DNA from 3 places in the Bradyrhizobium sp. CCGE-LA001 genome. Region 2 is predicted to be linked to each of the others. Evidence: predicted binding sites of a transcription regulator. Region 2 holds the regulator's gene; each other region holds the start of a gene.
The links. Region 2 encodes LexA, which represses DNA repair genes until DNA is damaged. Its sites were predicted from a motif close to TGTTCNNNNTGTGTTCNG; they were not measured.
Positions count from the first base shown of each region.

Region 1: the regulator LexA is predicted to act here: its motif matches at 2,143-2,160, upstream of recA (recombinase RecA).
Region 3: the regulator LexA is predicted to act here: its motif matches at 1,079-1,096, upstream of uvrA (excinuclease ABC subunit UvrA).

Region 1 covers NZ_CP013949.1:5,254,296-5,259,123, forward strand. The annotation lists gene BCCGELA001_RS24595 (hypothetical protein) at 1-853, opposite strand, end outside; gene recA (recombinase RecA) at 962-2,050, opposite strand; gene BCCGELA001_RS37325 (hypothetical protein) at 2,271-2,459, shown strand; gene BCCGELA001_RS24605 (hypothetical protein) at 2,690-2,890, shown strand; gene BCCGELA001_RS38480 (hypothetical protein) at 3,039-3,206, shown strand; gene BCCGELA001_RS24620 (DUF2798 domain-containing protein) at 3,944-4,201, opposite strand; gene BCCGELA001_RS24625 (hypothetical protein) at 4,419-4,607, shown strand; gene BCCGELA001_RS24630 (DUF6894 family protein) at 4,772-4,828, shown strand, end outside.
Region 2 covers NZ_CP013949.1:4,431,426-4,436,253, forward strand. The annotation lists gene BCCGELA001_RS20515 (molybdopterin molybdotransferase MoeA) at 1-588, shown strand, start outside; gene lexA (transcriptional repressor LexA) at 766-1,467, shown strand; gene BCCGELA001_RS20525 (hypothetical protein) at 1,860-2,297, shown strand; gene BCCGELA001_RS20530 (GAF domain-containing protein) at 2,520-3,461, shown strand; gene BCCGELA001_RS20535 (ComEC/Rec2 family competence protein) at 3,471-4,828, opposite strand, start outside.
Region 3 covers NZ_CP013949.1:4,326,556-4,331,383, reverse strand. The annotation lists gene uvrA (excinuclease ABC subunit UvrA) at 1-982, opposite strand, end outside; gene BCCGELA001_RS20010 (outer membrane protein) at 1,248-2,003, opposite strand; gene BCCGELA001_RS20005 (outer membrane protein) at 2,263-2,958, opposite strand; gene BCCGELA001_RS20000 (outer membrane protein) at 3,193-3,963, opposite strand; gene BCCGELA001_RS19995 (single-stranded DNA-binding protein) at 4,413-4,828, shown strand, end outside.

The sequences.
Region 1 (4,828 bases), 820 kb from region 2:
TGAGCGACAAGCGGGACCGCTTGTATTGCGCGAAACGGCGAGCATCGTCATGCATGTCGAGCGTGAATGGCCCCTCCTCCAACCCGGCTACGGCCGGTACTGGACATCGCGCGAGCCCATCGAGCAGGGTTCCGACTTCCCAATAAGCGTACACGCGCCGCTCGTTGCGCTTCTCTTGACCGGGGAAGACGTCAAAGGGCTGCACATTCCCTGGTGAGATCAACTCGAGCATTCGCGTCTCAGTCGCTGCAAGACCGGTAGTCCTGCTCGGAAGCTCATCGAGCAGGTCGAGGGCACACCGTTCAAGCTGCGGAAGCAAACTCAAATCCGATTTGAGAAGGTCGAACCAAGCCTGCGGCGTCGACGCGCGATAGGCCCGCCACGCACGCGCCGCCAGTTCGACGTGTTCTTGCGTGACCTTAACGATCGGCGGGTTCAGCTCGGTAAGCCGCTCCGGCTCGGCGCCACCAACGGCCAAGTCCAGGTAACATATCGCGAGTTTGGAGACTGCCGCTCCCTTGCTGCCGCAATGGTCGAGCAGCCAAAGCAAAACCAATTGTGCGTTTGGCTCTGGCCCGACCCACAGTTCGGCTAGATCACATTCCGACAGCAGCTCGATCAGTCCACGGTCTTTCAATCTCGACTCTTCGAGACGCCACGACGGCGTGTCGTCCAGCCAATGAAGGCCTCGAGGCTGCATCCTACGCGGGGTAAAGAATGCCTCCAGCTCCTCCTCGGACGGCAACGGCCCCCAGACAAGCCGGTGCTCGATGGCGATGACGAGATCGGCGAGCCCAGCGCGTTGCAAGGCGCCGGCAGCGGACGAATCTGTTGTCAGAATCAGGCGCTTCACCGCAATCACCTGCGTTCGCTAAGCCGCCAAAACGAAACGGGCACTGACGACGTCGGCAACTCAACGTCCTCAGCGCCCGCTCCTCGCGAAAAACTTTCGCGCTAAGTCTTACTCGTCCGCAGGCTCCTCGCCGTCGGCGTCGCTCTCGGGCGTGCCGGCCAGGATCTGCTCGGAGATCAGGCCGGAGTTCTGGCGGATCGAGGTCTCGATCTTGGCGGTAATGTCCGGGTTGGCCTTCAAGAACGCTTTCGAATTCTCGCGACCCTGGCCCAGGCGCTGGCTGTCATAGGAGAACCAGGCGCCGGACTTCTCGACGATGCCGGCCTTGACGCCGAGATCGAGGATCTCGCCCATCTTGGAGACGCCCTCGCCGTACATGATGTCGAACTCGACCTGCTTGAAGGGCGGTGCCAGCTTGTTCTTCACCACCTTGACGCGCGTGGTGTTGCCGACGACTTCGTCGCGCTCCTTGATCGCGCCGATGCGGCGGATGTCGAGGCGGACGGAGGCGTAGAACTTCAACGCGTTGCCGCCGGTGGTGGTCTCGGGCGAGCCGTACATCACGCCGATCTTCATGCGGATCTGGTTGATGAAGATCACCATGGTGTTGGACTTGTTGATGGACGCCGTCAGCTTGCGCAACGCCTGGCTCATCAATCGCGCCTGCAGACCCGGCAGCGCATCGCCCATCTCGCCTTCTAGCTCGGCCTTCGGCACCAGCGCTGCGACCGAATCGACCACCAGCACGTCCACCGCACCCGAGCGCACCAGGGTGTCGCAGATTTCCAGCGCCTGCTCGCCGGTGTCGGGCTGCGAGATCAACAGCTCGTCGATGTTGACGCCCAGCTTGCGGGCATAGACCGGGTCGAGCGCGTGCTCGGCGTCGATGAAGGCGCAGATGCCGCCCTTCTTCTGCGCTTCCGCCACCGTATGCAGCGCCAGCGTCGTCTTGCCCGATGATTCCGGCCCGTAGATCTCGACGATGCGCCCCTTGGGCAGGCCGCCGATGCCGAGCGCGATATCGAGACCGAGCGAGCCCGAGGACACCGCCTCGATGTCCATGGAGCGATCGTTCTTGCCGAGCTTCATCACCGAGCCCTTGCCGAACTGGCGCTCGATCTGAGAGAGCGCGGCGGCCAGGGCTTTACTCTTGTCCATGGAAGATCCTTCGACGATACGCAGGGCAGTGGCGGACATTGGGTCGTGCTCCTTATGGCGAGGATTCGGGTGCGGGACAAACGATTGGGGCAGCGGGTCGTCGATAAAATCAATGTACCCTATCTGTTCTCTGTTCGCAATATGTTCTTTTGCAGATTGGGGACTGTCAGCCCTCGCCACACAGCACTTTGAAAAGCCCGGACTTATGTGCTACAGAATGTAACGCTACATATCGTCTCACTTGTCCCGGGAGGAATAGATGAGGTCAATCGCCACGATCGTTCTCGCGCTGTCCGTGCTCGCCGGCTCGCCATCGGTGCAGGCGCAGTCGGCGAACACGCCGACATCCGCGGCGCCGAAAGCCGGTGCCAAAATCACCAAGAAGTCTCAGCTGCACGATGGCTGCCACAGCCGGTACGCCCAGATGCTGGGCAAGCCCTGTCACTGACATTGCTGGCTCAATCTCCAGAGGCCGCCGCGGTTGGCGGCCTCGAGTTGAGGACCTTCGGTGCGTGCCCTCAAATGGCCAACAATCGTCGATCTCCGTGCGTGTACAACTGAACAGACCCGAATTCGTTTCTGAACCCTAATGCACCATCACCGCACGAATCCTGGCGACGACCGGTGACGAGAACGCCAATCGCGCTCCCGCCTTCCTCCGATGGAAATGAGCGCGTCATGTTCAGGCGACGGCGATTCAAGCAGCAGCTGACCCTCCAGGATCGGCTGGCCGCATGGGCGAAGCAGGTCGAGGAGCAGGCCTCCAGGCTGCCGCCTGGCCCCGAGCGAGACGCCCTGCTCAAGAAGGCACGACGAGCCGACATCGCCAATCATCTGCATGATTGGGTCAAGTCTCCCGGGCTGCAGCCGCCGAAATAGCGGTGCGTTCTCATTCGCCGTGAAGCTGATGCGCATCAAAGACGCGCGGCCTGCGCGCTGTCATAATTCCGCAATCCTACGGCACTGAACCTTTTCGCGGCCTGCGGCCTTCTGTCGGGATGGGACCGCAACTCTGGGGATCTCTGTCATGACTGAAAGCACGCAGCCCGGCGCCATCAGGCGCAACCCCCTGCTCGAGGCCGCGCAGGAGGAAATGCTCAAGTTCGAGCGCACAGAAAACGAATTCCGCAGGAAGGACCGCGACGAGCGTGCCGCCGAGCTCCGTCTGCCCCTGGACGACATCAAGGTCCATTAAGCCGGAAGGGTGGTCGTCGGACCCGTCTGGGCTGCGGCCAACCCAAGGCCGACCTCTCGGGAACCGGCATGGTCCGGGTATAACTCATGCCCGATTAAGGTATCTAAATACCATAATTAAGTTATTGATTACACGACAGAATTCCCCACCGGCCTACTGTGCATGGGGTTGTTTTCGCCTTTTTTGGCGATGGCGGCGCGGCGCGCCCACCGGGCCCGCCCTACAGCAGCGCCAATAGCACGAGGCCGATGACCAGCACGACGAAGCCAGCCGCCGTGGCGGCGGCGAATGACCGCTCTACGTTATCCATGATGCACCCCATCGCCGCCGCGCCACGTTTCCCCCATGGCTGCGCCGGACCATCCGGAATCTTGCCGACCGATGTGTCGCCAGTCGTGCGGCCGGATGTCGAAATTGGGACCGGCCAGGGGCCAGTCTGAGGCCTCGCGATCCCTGCCCTCTGCTGCGCCCCCGTCAGGCGCATGTAAGCCGGAACGCCTAATATCGCGGTGCCCGGTGGACCAACACCGGGCCTCCATACCCAACCGAGGACCCCGCTCTCCCCGAGCGGGGTTTTCTGTTTGCGGGCATGGCGGGGCACGGGATGATTCGATCTGCCGAACTGTCAGGCTGACGTAAGCGCAGGCGGCTATGGTCGGCTTGCTAGGTGTTGCAGCCCAGCACCTCAGCCTCCAATAACTTTCTCCCCCGCTTGGCTCTCCCCAAGCGGGGTTTTTTCATGCCTGGCGGCGGGTTCGCAGCCCGCCGTCATCCCGTGTCAGCCGCAGCGAGACGGCGCGGATGGCGGGCGCAGCGAGCAGCACGATCGGCAGCATGGCGCCCCATGCGATCAGCCACGACGCGATCCAGTGCCCGAGGAAGACTATGGCGCTTGCGGCGGGAAAGCTCGCGATGCCCGCGGCGATCAGCGAGGTCAGGCCGGACTGGATGACGCCGAAGACGAGATGGGAGTAGCGGCGGGGAATGCCGAGCATGAGACGTCCATGGTTGCCTCACCAAGCCAAGCAAGGCATGTGCCGTCGCACGGTGGTACTCCGTGGTTCTCCGACCATGAACAGAGTTCCCGCCCCCGTCCCGGCGTGCGCTTTCCGTGAACGGCGAGGAGGTTTGTCGACATATTTCGCTTGTCCGGGGAATATCATGACGCCCATCATGTTGTAGGTCACGGACGGTGAATCGTGGGAGATGACCATGAATCACAGGGGCGTCGAATTCACCCTCGCCAAGACGGCCATTCCCGGCATCTGGCAGTGGCAGTTCCGCATCGGCGAGCAGATCAAAACCGGCAGGACCGAGACCAAGATCGACCTGCTCGCGATCCGGCGGGTGCAGCTGCGCATCGATCGGGAGCTGAAGGCCATCGAGCGCAAAACGGCCTGAGCAAGTTGGCCTGAGCCGGCTGGCCTGAGCGCGATCAGCGCGTGGCGGCGCGATCCGAATGGCCACGCCCGTAGCCGCCCGGAATTGATCTGACGGGGATTTGGGATTGCACTGCGCGCCCGTGGCCTTGGAGGGCGGGCCATCACGCGCGATCGGTGCCAGCCATGCCGCTCTATTTTTTTCGAATCCGGAACGGCCGCTATTCCGGCTGCGCGGATCAG
Region 2 (4,828 bases):
GCCCGCAGCGAGGGCGCCGAGACCATCGACCTCGGCATTGCCGCCGACACGCTCGGGTCCACCGCCGCCGGCATCCGCCGCGCGCGCGAGAGCGGCGCCGACATCCTGGTCACGACAGGCGGAGCCTCTGTCGGCGACCACGATCTGGTGCAGCAAGCCCTTCGCGACGAAGGCATCGCGATGGCGTTCTGGAAGATCGCAATGCGCCCGGGCAAGCCGATGATGCACGGACGCCTGGGGGCGATGCGCGTGATCGGCCTGCCTGGCAATCCGGTTTCGTCCTATGTCTGCGCCTTCCTGTTCATGGTGCCGTTGATTCGCGCCCTGTCGGGCCGATCCGAGATTCATCATCGCCACGAGCGCGCCGTGCTCGGCAAGGACGTCGGCGCAAACGACATGCGCGCGGATTATCTTCGCGCGAGGCTGGAGGAGCGCGATGACGGCGCGCTCGTCGCTATTCCCGTCAACCACCAGGATTCCTCGCTGCTTGCAAATCTTGCTGCGGCACAGGCACTTCTCGTGCGCGCGCCGTTCGCCCCCAGGGCCGAAGCCGGCACGCCTTGCGAGGTGCTGCGCCTGCCCGCCTGAACGCATCCCCCACACGCGTTCCGCGAACTTTGCGGCGTTCACGGTAAATTAAGCAGTTGCGGAACATGTATCGAACATATAGTGTCCGTTCATGATTTGTTTCGAGGATGTAGCGGTTCGCCGCTCCAATACAGCGTCTCGGAATCGAACGACATCAACCGGGGGACTTTGGTCGAGATGTTAACGCGCAAACAATACGAGCTTCTGCGGTTCATCAGCGAACGTCTGAAGGAAAGCGGCGTGCCGCCCTCCTTCGACGAGATGAAGGATGCGCTCGACCTGCGCTCGAAGTCAGGCATCCATCGCCTGATCACCGCGCTCGAGGAGCGCGGCTTCATCCGCCGCCTGCCCAACCGCGCCCGCGCCATCGAGGTGATCAAGCTGCCCGAGCTCCAGGCCGCTGCCGGCAACCGCCGCGGCTTCACGCCGAGCGTGATCGAGGGCAATCTCGGCAAGATCCGTGCGAGCTCCAGCCCGCCCGCGGACGAGGGTGAGCGTCCGGTTGCCGTGCCCGTGATGGGCCGCATCGCAGCCGGCACGCCGATCGAGGCGCTGCAGACCCGCAGTCACACCATCAGCGTCCCGCCGGACATGCTCGGCTCCGGCGAACATTATGCGCTCGAAGTGCGCGGCGATTCGATGGTCGAGGCCGGCATCCTCGACGGCGACATGGCGCTGATCCAGCGCAACGAGAGCGCCGATACCGGCGACATCGTCGTGGCGCTGATCGACGACGAGGAAGCGACGCTCAAGCGCTTCCGCCGCCGCGGTGCCTCGATCGCGCTCGAGCCCGCCAACGCCGCCTATGAGGTGCGCATCCTGCCGCCCAACCGGGTGAAGATTCAGGGCAAGCTGATCGGGCTGTACCGCAAGTACTGACCGCCCGGCGGTCATTCGATACCGATGATCCCGATTGGAGCGGATGCGTCCGCTCCGGCTGGGCAGTCTTTCCGGTCTTGCGCAGATTGTCCGGCCCTCATTCAGCACGACACACTCTGCGTGTCGCGGCCAAGCGCTCATCGCGTCTGAGCTCGAAAGATCGAGCAGACAAGGATGCCTCACCGCTCGCGGCCACAGGCGTTCGTGGTCCCCGAATGCGCTGAAATGAGCTTTGTTCCTAGTGAATCTGAAAAAGATAATGTGATCGCGTCTCGCGAACGCCAGCCGCAGATTCGCCTACAACCGAGCAGAGCGTTACATGCTTCCACTCTGATAGAGGCTTGCGCCTCCGAAAGAGGCGCGGGTTGCTATCTTCGCATGAGGAGCACCCGATGTGTGACTACAGCCTGCATGCCGTTGCATCGCGTCCCGCCGAAGTTGGCGAGACGATCGTCTCCACGACGTTCCGCGGCACCTCGACGCGCGGCTTTGCTTCCGCGGCAGATCCGACCGTGGCCGTCTGCCTGCTGCCGGGAACGGAGCTCGCCTTCGCCGACAACGTCCGTTACGACAATCGCTGGATCTGGACGCGCACCATCAACTCCCGCGTCGGCAAGTTCGGCAAGATCGATCCGCACATTCCCGATCGCCATCACGACGCGATCGAATTTCCTGATGGCAAATACGTGCTGGTGACGCAGCTCGTCGAAGGCCAGCGCGCAACGGTGCTGCAACTGCCCGTGACGCAGCCGGTCAGCGAGCGCGAGCACAAGCCGCAGATCATCGCAGACAGCCGCCCGAGCCCAACGCCCCGCCTGCCGATCGGCTGATGCGCCGTCCCGGCCGTCCAGGTCGGAGACCAGAATTGAAATTGCCATTCGCCGGCCGCGGCCGGCGACATGGAGCGGTTTGGCGCTCGCGACATCCAACCAGCCGACCGAGTGCCCTTCGCCTCTGCGCACGAAGTTTGGGCCGCCCTGCCTGAATTTTGAACGTCCGCTCGACCGTCAAATGACCGATGCTGTCGGGACCTGACACAGCGGACATGGTCGATGAAAGCCTTCATTCGCGTCGTCGAACTCTGGGTGCCCGATCGCACGCGCATGCGGCTGGAATTCGGCGGCGGCCTCTACGGTGAAGGGCTGTCCGCATTCAAAGCCGTGAGTGAGGATCTGCGCTTCGGTTATGACGAGGGGTTGCCCGGCAAAGCGTGGGCCAGCGGCCATCCGGTGATCCTCACCAAATTCGCCAACTCCTACTTCAAGCGGACCGATCAGGCGCTCGCAGCGGGCCTCACATGCGGCGTCGCGGTGCCGGTCTTCGCCGGCGAATTCCTGCAGGCCGTGATGGTGCTGTTCTGCGGCGATGACGAAGCGCATGTCGGGGCGCTCGAGCTCTGGCACAACGACCCCGATGTCTCCCACGAGATGCGGCTTGTCGACGGTTACTATGGCACCGCCGACATGTTCGAATTCAACTCCCGCCACACCAGATTCCCGCGCGGCTTCGGCCTGCCGGGACGCACCTGGAAGGCCGGCCTGCCGCTGATCATCAAGGACCTGCACAACGCCAAGAGTTTTCTGCGCTGGGAAGAAGCCGCCGAAATCGGGATCAATCTCGGCGTCGGCGTGCCCTACCGCACCGGCGCCGACCAGAGCTGGGTGCTGACCTTCCTCTCCGCACAGGCCACCCCGATCGCACGGCGCTTCGAGATCTGGGTCCCGAACGAGGCTCGCTCTGCGCTGGTCTTCCGCGCCGGCGATTGCAGCGCGCAAACCGACCTTGCCGAACTCTATGCGACGACATCAATCGCCAGGAGCGACGGGAGCATCGGGGGCGCCTGGGCCACGGGCATGCCCGCGATTAGCGATGATCTCGCACATGACGGCTCGATCGCGGCTGCAGAGGCCCGCGCAGCCGGGCTAAGCCAGATGGTGGCCCTGCCGGTCATCGGCAGCGCCGGTCTAGACGCCGTGCTGGCTTGGTATCTGTAGCGCATCTGCTCAATCGTCAGCCTGCAGGTCGGTCTCTGCCGGCGTTGCGTCCCGGCTCCGGGGCGCTGCCGTCTTCGGAACAAGGCTGCCGTCGAAATCGCCCTCGCCGGCGCCGGCCGGCAACCAGGGCCGGCTTGTGCCTCTGGCCCTCACGGTCTGAACCGAAAACCCGTCGCCACGCTGCGTCAGCGCCAGCGCGCCCTGGCTTGCAAGGCGCGGACGGTCGACCACCATGGCCGCGCAGCCGGAGGGTGCTGGCCGCGCCGTCACCACCAGCGCGGCGCGGCTGCAATCATCGGCAAGACCGTCGACGCGCAGGGACAGCGCGACCAGCCGCCCGTCGGCGAGCGGCGTCACGCAGCCGGTTTCGTCGCATGACACACCATCGGCCAGCGAATTGGTTGCGGCGTCGCGCGGATCGGCGTCGGCCGCCAGCCACTCCTTCAGCAGAAAGCTGTCCTTGCTCGCTCGGATCACGTGCAGCTGCCCGTCCTTGCCCCGCACCGCGACGCTCGTGCCGTCCCCGGCAATCAGGATATCGGGCTGGCGCACCGACAGGCCCCAGGTGAGGGACACCAGCAGCACCAGGCCACCGGACCAGCGCAAGGGCGTTCGCAACAGCCCCATCATGATGATGCCGAGGCTTGCCGCCATCAACGGCGCGATGCCGAAAGCTGGAATGCGGCCGACTGCGCCCGGCAGAGCCGCCACCCAGCGCGACACCGCGACCATCCAGTCGATACCGATCCCCATCAGCCACCAGAACACGCCGTCGAGCCCGAAGGGCGCTGCAATCAGTCCCAGCAGCCCCGCCGGCATCACCAGTGCCGAGACCACCGGCATCGCGCCGAGATTGGCGAGCACGCCGTAAGGCGTGACACGATGGAAGTGGAAGGCAGCATAGGGCGTCGTCGCGAGCCCCGCGATCAGCGAGGCCAGGAACAGCATCGCGATCTCGCGGCCGCCCCACAGCGCGACACGCGCCGTTGCCGAATGTTCGGGCGAGGCAAACAGGTTCGGCATGCCGATCTGCACCAGCGCCACGAGCCCGAGCGTTGCGGCAAAGGACATTTGAAAACTCGGATGCACCAGCGCTTCGGGCGCGACCGCGAGCACGATGAGTGCGGCCACTGCCAGCGTGCGGAAGGTGATAGCGCGGCGGTCGACCATGACCGCGATCAACACCACCGCCGTCATGAAGAACGACCTTTGCGTGGCGACCTCCGCACCCGACAGCAGCAAATAAAACGCGGCCGCGACCAGCGCGGCGGCTGCCGACCATTTCTTGATGGCAAAGCCAGCCGCCAGCCCTGGGATCAACGCCAGCAGCGCGCGCACTGCGAAGAACACGACGCCGGCGACGACCG
Region 3 (4,828 bases), 100 kb from region 2:
GGTCCTCGTCGACATGCTGCTCGACGCCGAGACCGCCGCAGGCGGGGCACGCGCCGTAGGGATTGTTGAACGAGAACAGGCGCGGCTCGATCTCGGGGATGGTGAAGCCGGAGACCGGGCAGGCGAACTTTTCCGAGAACAGGATGCGCTCGGGGCCGCTCTTGTCGTGGATCTTCGCGGTCTTCTTTTTCTCTTCCGCGGGCGCGGCCGCCGGCGCATCGGCGAACTCGACGACAGCGAGGCCCTCGGCGAGCTTCAGCGCGGTCTCGAAGCTCTCGGCGAGGCGCTGGCCGATGTCGGCCCGCACCACGATGCGGTCGACCACGACGTCGATGTCGTGCGGGAATTTCTTGTCGAGCGTCGGTGCTTCCGCGAGCTCATGGAAGGTGCCGTCGATCTTGACGCGCTGAAAGCCCTTCTTGAGCCATTCGGCGAGCTCCTTACGGTACTCGCCCTTGCGGCCGCGCACGACCGGGGCGAGCAGATAGAGGCGGGTGCCCTCGGGCAGCGCCAGCACGCGGTCGACCATCTGCGAGACGGTCTGGCTCTCGATCGGCAGGCCCGTGGCCGGCGAATAGGGCACGCCGACGCGCGCCCAGAGCAGGCGCATGTAGTCGTAGATCTCGGTGACGGTGCCGACGGTGGAGCGCGGATTCTTCGACGTCGTCTTCTGCTCGATCGAGATCGCTGGCGACAGGCCGTCGATCTGGTCGACGTCGGGCTTCTGCATCATCTCCAGGAACTGGCGGGCATAGGCCGACAGCGATTCGACGTAGCGGCGCTGGCCTTCGGCGTAGATGGTGTCGAAGGCGAGCGAGGATTTGCCGGAGCCGGAGAGGCCGGTGAACACCACCAGCTTGTCGCGGGGAATCTCGACGTCGATGTTCTTGAGGTTGTGCTCGCGCGCACCGCGGATCGTAATTGCGCGCAGGCTCGAGCCCGCGTTCTGTTGTTGGCGCTTCGCCTTGATCACTTCGTCCATCCCGGTGGTCCCTTGGGAATCCCAAAGACGCGCGATCGCGCCAATGGTGAAGGCGCGCTTCGCCCGGAACCGGGATCGGCGCCGATGGGTATGTCAGCGAACGTAGGAAGAACGGGAGCAGATTTCCAGTGGCGTTTGCGAATCGTCAACGGAATGTTGGCGCGCTGGCGGCATCTGGCAGCAGGAGCTGCGGAACTGGGCTGCGAAAACAAAAAGGCCGGCGCAAGGCCGGCCTTTCGTGACGATGTGACGTCGGCGGCGAGGATCAGTACCTCGCAACCACCGGACCGCCGAAGGTGTAGTTGAGGCGAACCGTGGCCATGTCCACGTCCTGCTTGATGCTGTCGGTGCGGGTGGTCACGCCGAGGAAGGTAAAGGTCTCGTTGTGCCTGCCCATGAACAGGTGGTTGTATTCGACGCCGACCGACCAGTTCGGGGCGAAGCCGAATTCGATGCCGGTTCCGACGGAGCCGCCCCAACGCGTTTCGTTCGCGTTGTCGAGGGTGACGCCTGCAAAAGTGCCGCTGTACTTGCTGTGAGTGACGGCAGCGCCGCCCTTCACGTACCAGAGCACGTTGTTCCAGGCATAGCCGACCTGGCCGGTAAAGAGGCCAATGGCATCGATCTTGGTGTTGTTCACCAACGGGGAGAGCGCGGCCGGGGAGCTCGTGTTCGAACCCTTCAGGTCAGCCCAGTCGCCCTGAGCTTCGAGGCCGAACACCCAGTTGGCGGACTGCCAGCGATAACCGATCTGACCACCGACGATTGCGCCGGTCGCATTGTGACAACCTTCGGCCACGGCCGGGACGACGGCGATGAGGCCGACACCGGTAAGATCCCAGCAATTGCGGCTCGAGGCACCGCCGGCATTGGCGCCAATGTAAAAACCGCTCCAGTTGTAAATGGCCACCGGAGCAACCGGAGCCTTGGTGTAGGGGCGCGCCGCGAGATCGGCGGCCATGGCCGGAGCGAATGAGCTCAGTACAAGTAGGCTGGTCGAAGCGAAAAGAAGCTGTCTCATATCAACTCAATCCCCATTTTCTGCGTTGCCTTCCGTGCGGAGGGAAGGATTCGGACGCTAAGATCCGACAGATCGTACCTCAATTAAGCCGGAGGTTGTGTGCCCGAGAAGTCACAACATAAAGGGAAAGCGCGTCCTGATTTGGCAGTCTTGTGCGTTAGGCCGGCACGCCAACAAACAAAAAGGCCGGCGCGAGGCCGGCCTTTCGTGACGATGTGAAGTCAATCGTCTGATCAGTACTTCAGCTCAGTACTTCAGCTCAGTACTTGGCGACGACCGGGCCGCCGAAGTGATAGTTCACGCCGACCTGGACGGTGTGGAGGTTGAGGGTGCCGGTGTTCACCGGAGCGCCCAGACCCGAGAAGTAGGTCTCGCCGCCGAGGCTGCGATAGAGATACTCGCCCTTGATCGACCACTGCGGAGCGAAGAAGGCCTCGACGCCGGCGCCAACGGTCCAGCCCGAATGCCACTTGCTGTCCGAGACGGTCACGCCAAGTGTGCTGACGCTGATCTTGTTGTCGATCCAGGCGTAACCGCCGGTGCCGTAGAACAGCACGTTGTTGACGGCCCAGCCGAGACGGCCGCGCACGGTGCCGAGCGCATCGATGCGAGAGCTCGTGGTCACGGGAACGAGCGCGCCGCCGATGAGGAAGGGAGTGGTGACCGAGGCACTGACGTCAGCCCAGGAACCGTCAGCCTCGACGCCGAACACGACGTTGCCGGTCTGCCAATTGTAGCCGGCGGTGCCGCCGACGAAGCCACCCTTCATGCGCGGGTCGCCAGAGCCGCTTTCCCAAGCGCCGCCACCGACGATACCGAGGTAGAAGCCGGTCCAGTTGTAGACAGCGGCCGGAGCGATCGGAGCCTTGGTGTAGGGGCGGGCTGCCAGGTCAGCGGCTGACGCGGGAGCGGCGAGAGCGAACAAACAGGCCGAAGCCAACAAAACCTTTTTCATTTTCAACTTAATCCCAGTCCCAGTTTCTGTTGTTGCCTTCCGCGGTCGGAAGGGCAGCGGACTCGATGGCCCAACTAACGCCGTGCTTACACCATTGAAGCCGCAAGTTGTGTCACTCAAAAGCCACAAGAGTCACAAAACGTCACAATGCTGGCTCATTGTGCCCGGACGGGCCGGCCCAGCAAAAAGGCCGGCGCGAGGCCGGCCTTTGATTTCCGAATAGTATCAAGGGTACTAGTACCTCGCGACGAGCGGGCCTCCCCAGCGATAGTTCACGCGGATGAGGGCGATGTCGACGTCCTGGCTGATGCGCTCGGAGCGAGTGACGACACCAAGCGGAGCGATCAGGAAATTGCCGGACCCAGTGAAGTTGAGGGTGCGGTCGCCGAGGAAGATGTGATTGTACTCAACGCCGAGCGACCAGTTCGGCGCAAATCCGAACTCGACGCCTGCGCCCACGGTGGCGCCCCAACGAGTCTCGCTGGCCCGGTCGAATTCGAGGCCGGTGACGACATCGTAGCTCCGGTAGCGATCACCGACGACGGCGCCGCCGCCCTTCACATACAGCAGGACGTTGTTCCAGGCGTAGCCGACCTGGCCGGTGATCAGTCCGAAGGCGTTGATCTTGGAGCGATCACGCAGGCCCGTTAGCCCGCTGATATTGTCGCCGGAGAAGTCGGCCCAGTTGCCCTGGCCTTCGAGGCCGAACACCCAGTTCGTCGATTGCCAGCGATAGCCGACCTGGCCACCGACCGTGCCACCGACAGCGTTATGGCAGCCTTCGCCAACCAGAACGCCCGTCACCGGTGTCACGAAGTCCCAGCACTTGTGGCTGGTGCCGCCGCCGCCGTTGATGCCGATGTAGAAACCGCTCCAATCGTAGATGGCGGCGACCATCGGCGCCGGAGCCTTCGTGTAAGGACGCGCGGCCATGTCCGCCGCGCTTACGGGGGCCGACAGGCCCAACGCCACTGCACCGATTGCACTAAACAGGATCTTATTCATTGCAGTCTCCCCAGTTTCGTCCGCTTCTTGAAACGTCCCCGAAGCGGTTGATCAGGCGCGACGCCCATATGAATCCAAGTCCAAGGCAACCGTAGCCCAAGAACTAGGCAGAGTCCGTCTCCGAAATGCCACAGTCACGCCCCGTTTGATCGGATGTAACTCAATGAATGTTAAATGGTTTTTGCTGTTCACGGGAACCGGAAAAAGTTCCATCCGGCGCGACGCTCTCTTGCTCGGCACACCGGTCCGTATCGGCCCTCTCTTTGAGAGAACAAATCTGGAACGAACGGAAGGTCGATGCTATATGTGGGGATAACCTGAGGCGTGACGGGCTGATCGGCGCCCGCAAGCGGGCGGCGAGCGTATAGGCTCGCCTCAACACAGGTTGCAGGCCGCCACGGGGCGGGCTGGCCTTTGAGAATTCAGTGGCTTCGGAGTGGAGAACGGCGATGGCGGGAAGCGTCAACAAGGTCATTCTGGTTGGAAATCTCGGCAAGGATCCGGAAATCCGCCGCACCCAGGACGGGCGGCCGATCGCGAATTTGAGCATCGCGACCTCGGAGACCTGGCGCGACAAGAATAGCGGCGAGCGCAAGGAGAAGACCGAGTGGCATCGCGTCGTGATCTTCTCTGAGCCGCTTTGCAAGATCGTCGAACAGTATCTGAAGAAGGGCGCGAAGGTTTACATCGAGGGCGCGCTCCAGACCCGCAAGTACACCGACCAGAGCGGCGTCGAGAAGTATTCGACCGAGGTCGTGCTCCAGGGCTTCAACTCGACGCTGACGATGCTGGACGGCCGCGGCGGCGGCGGAGGCGGCAGCTTCGGCGACGAGCAGGGCGGCGATTTCGGCTCCTCCGGTCCGGT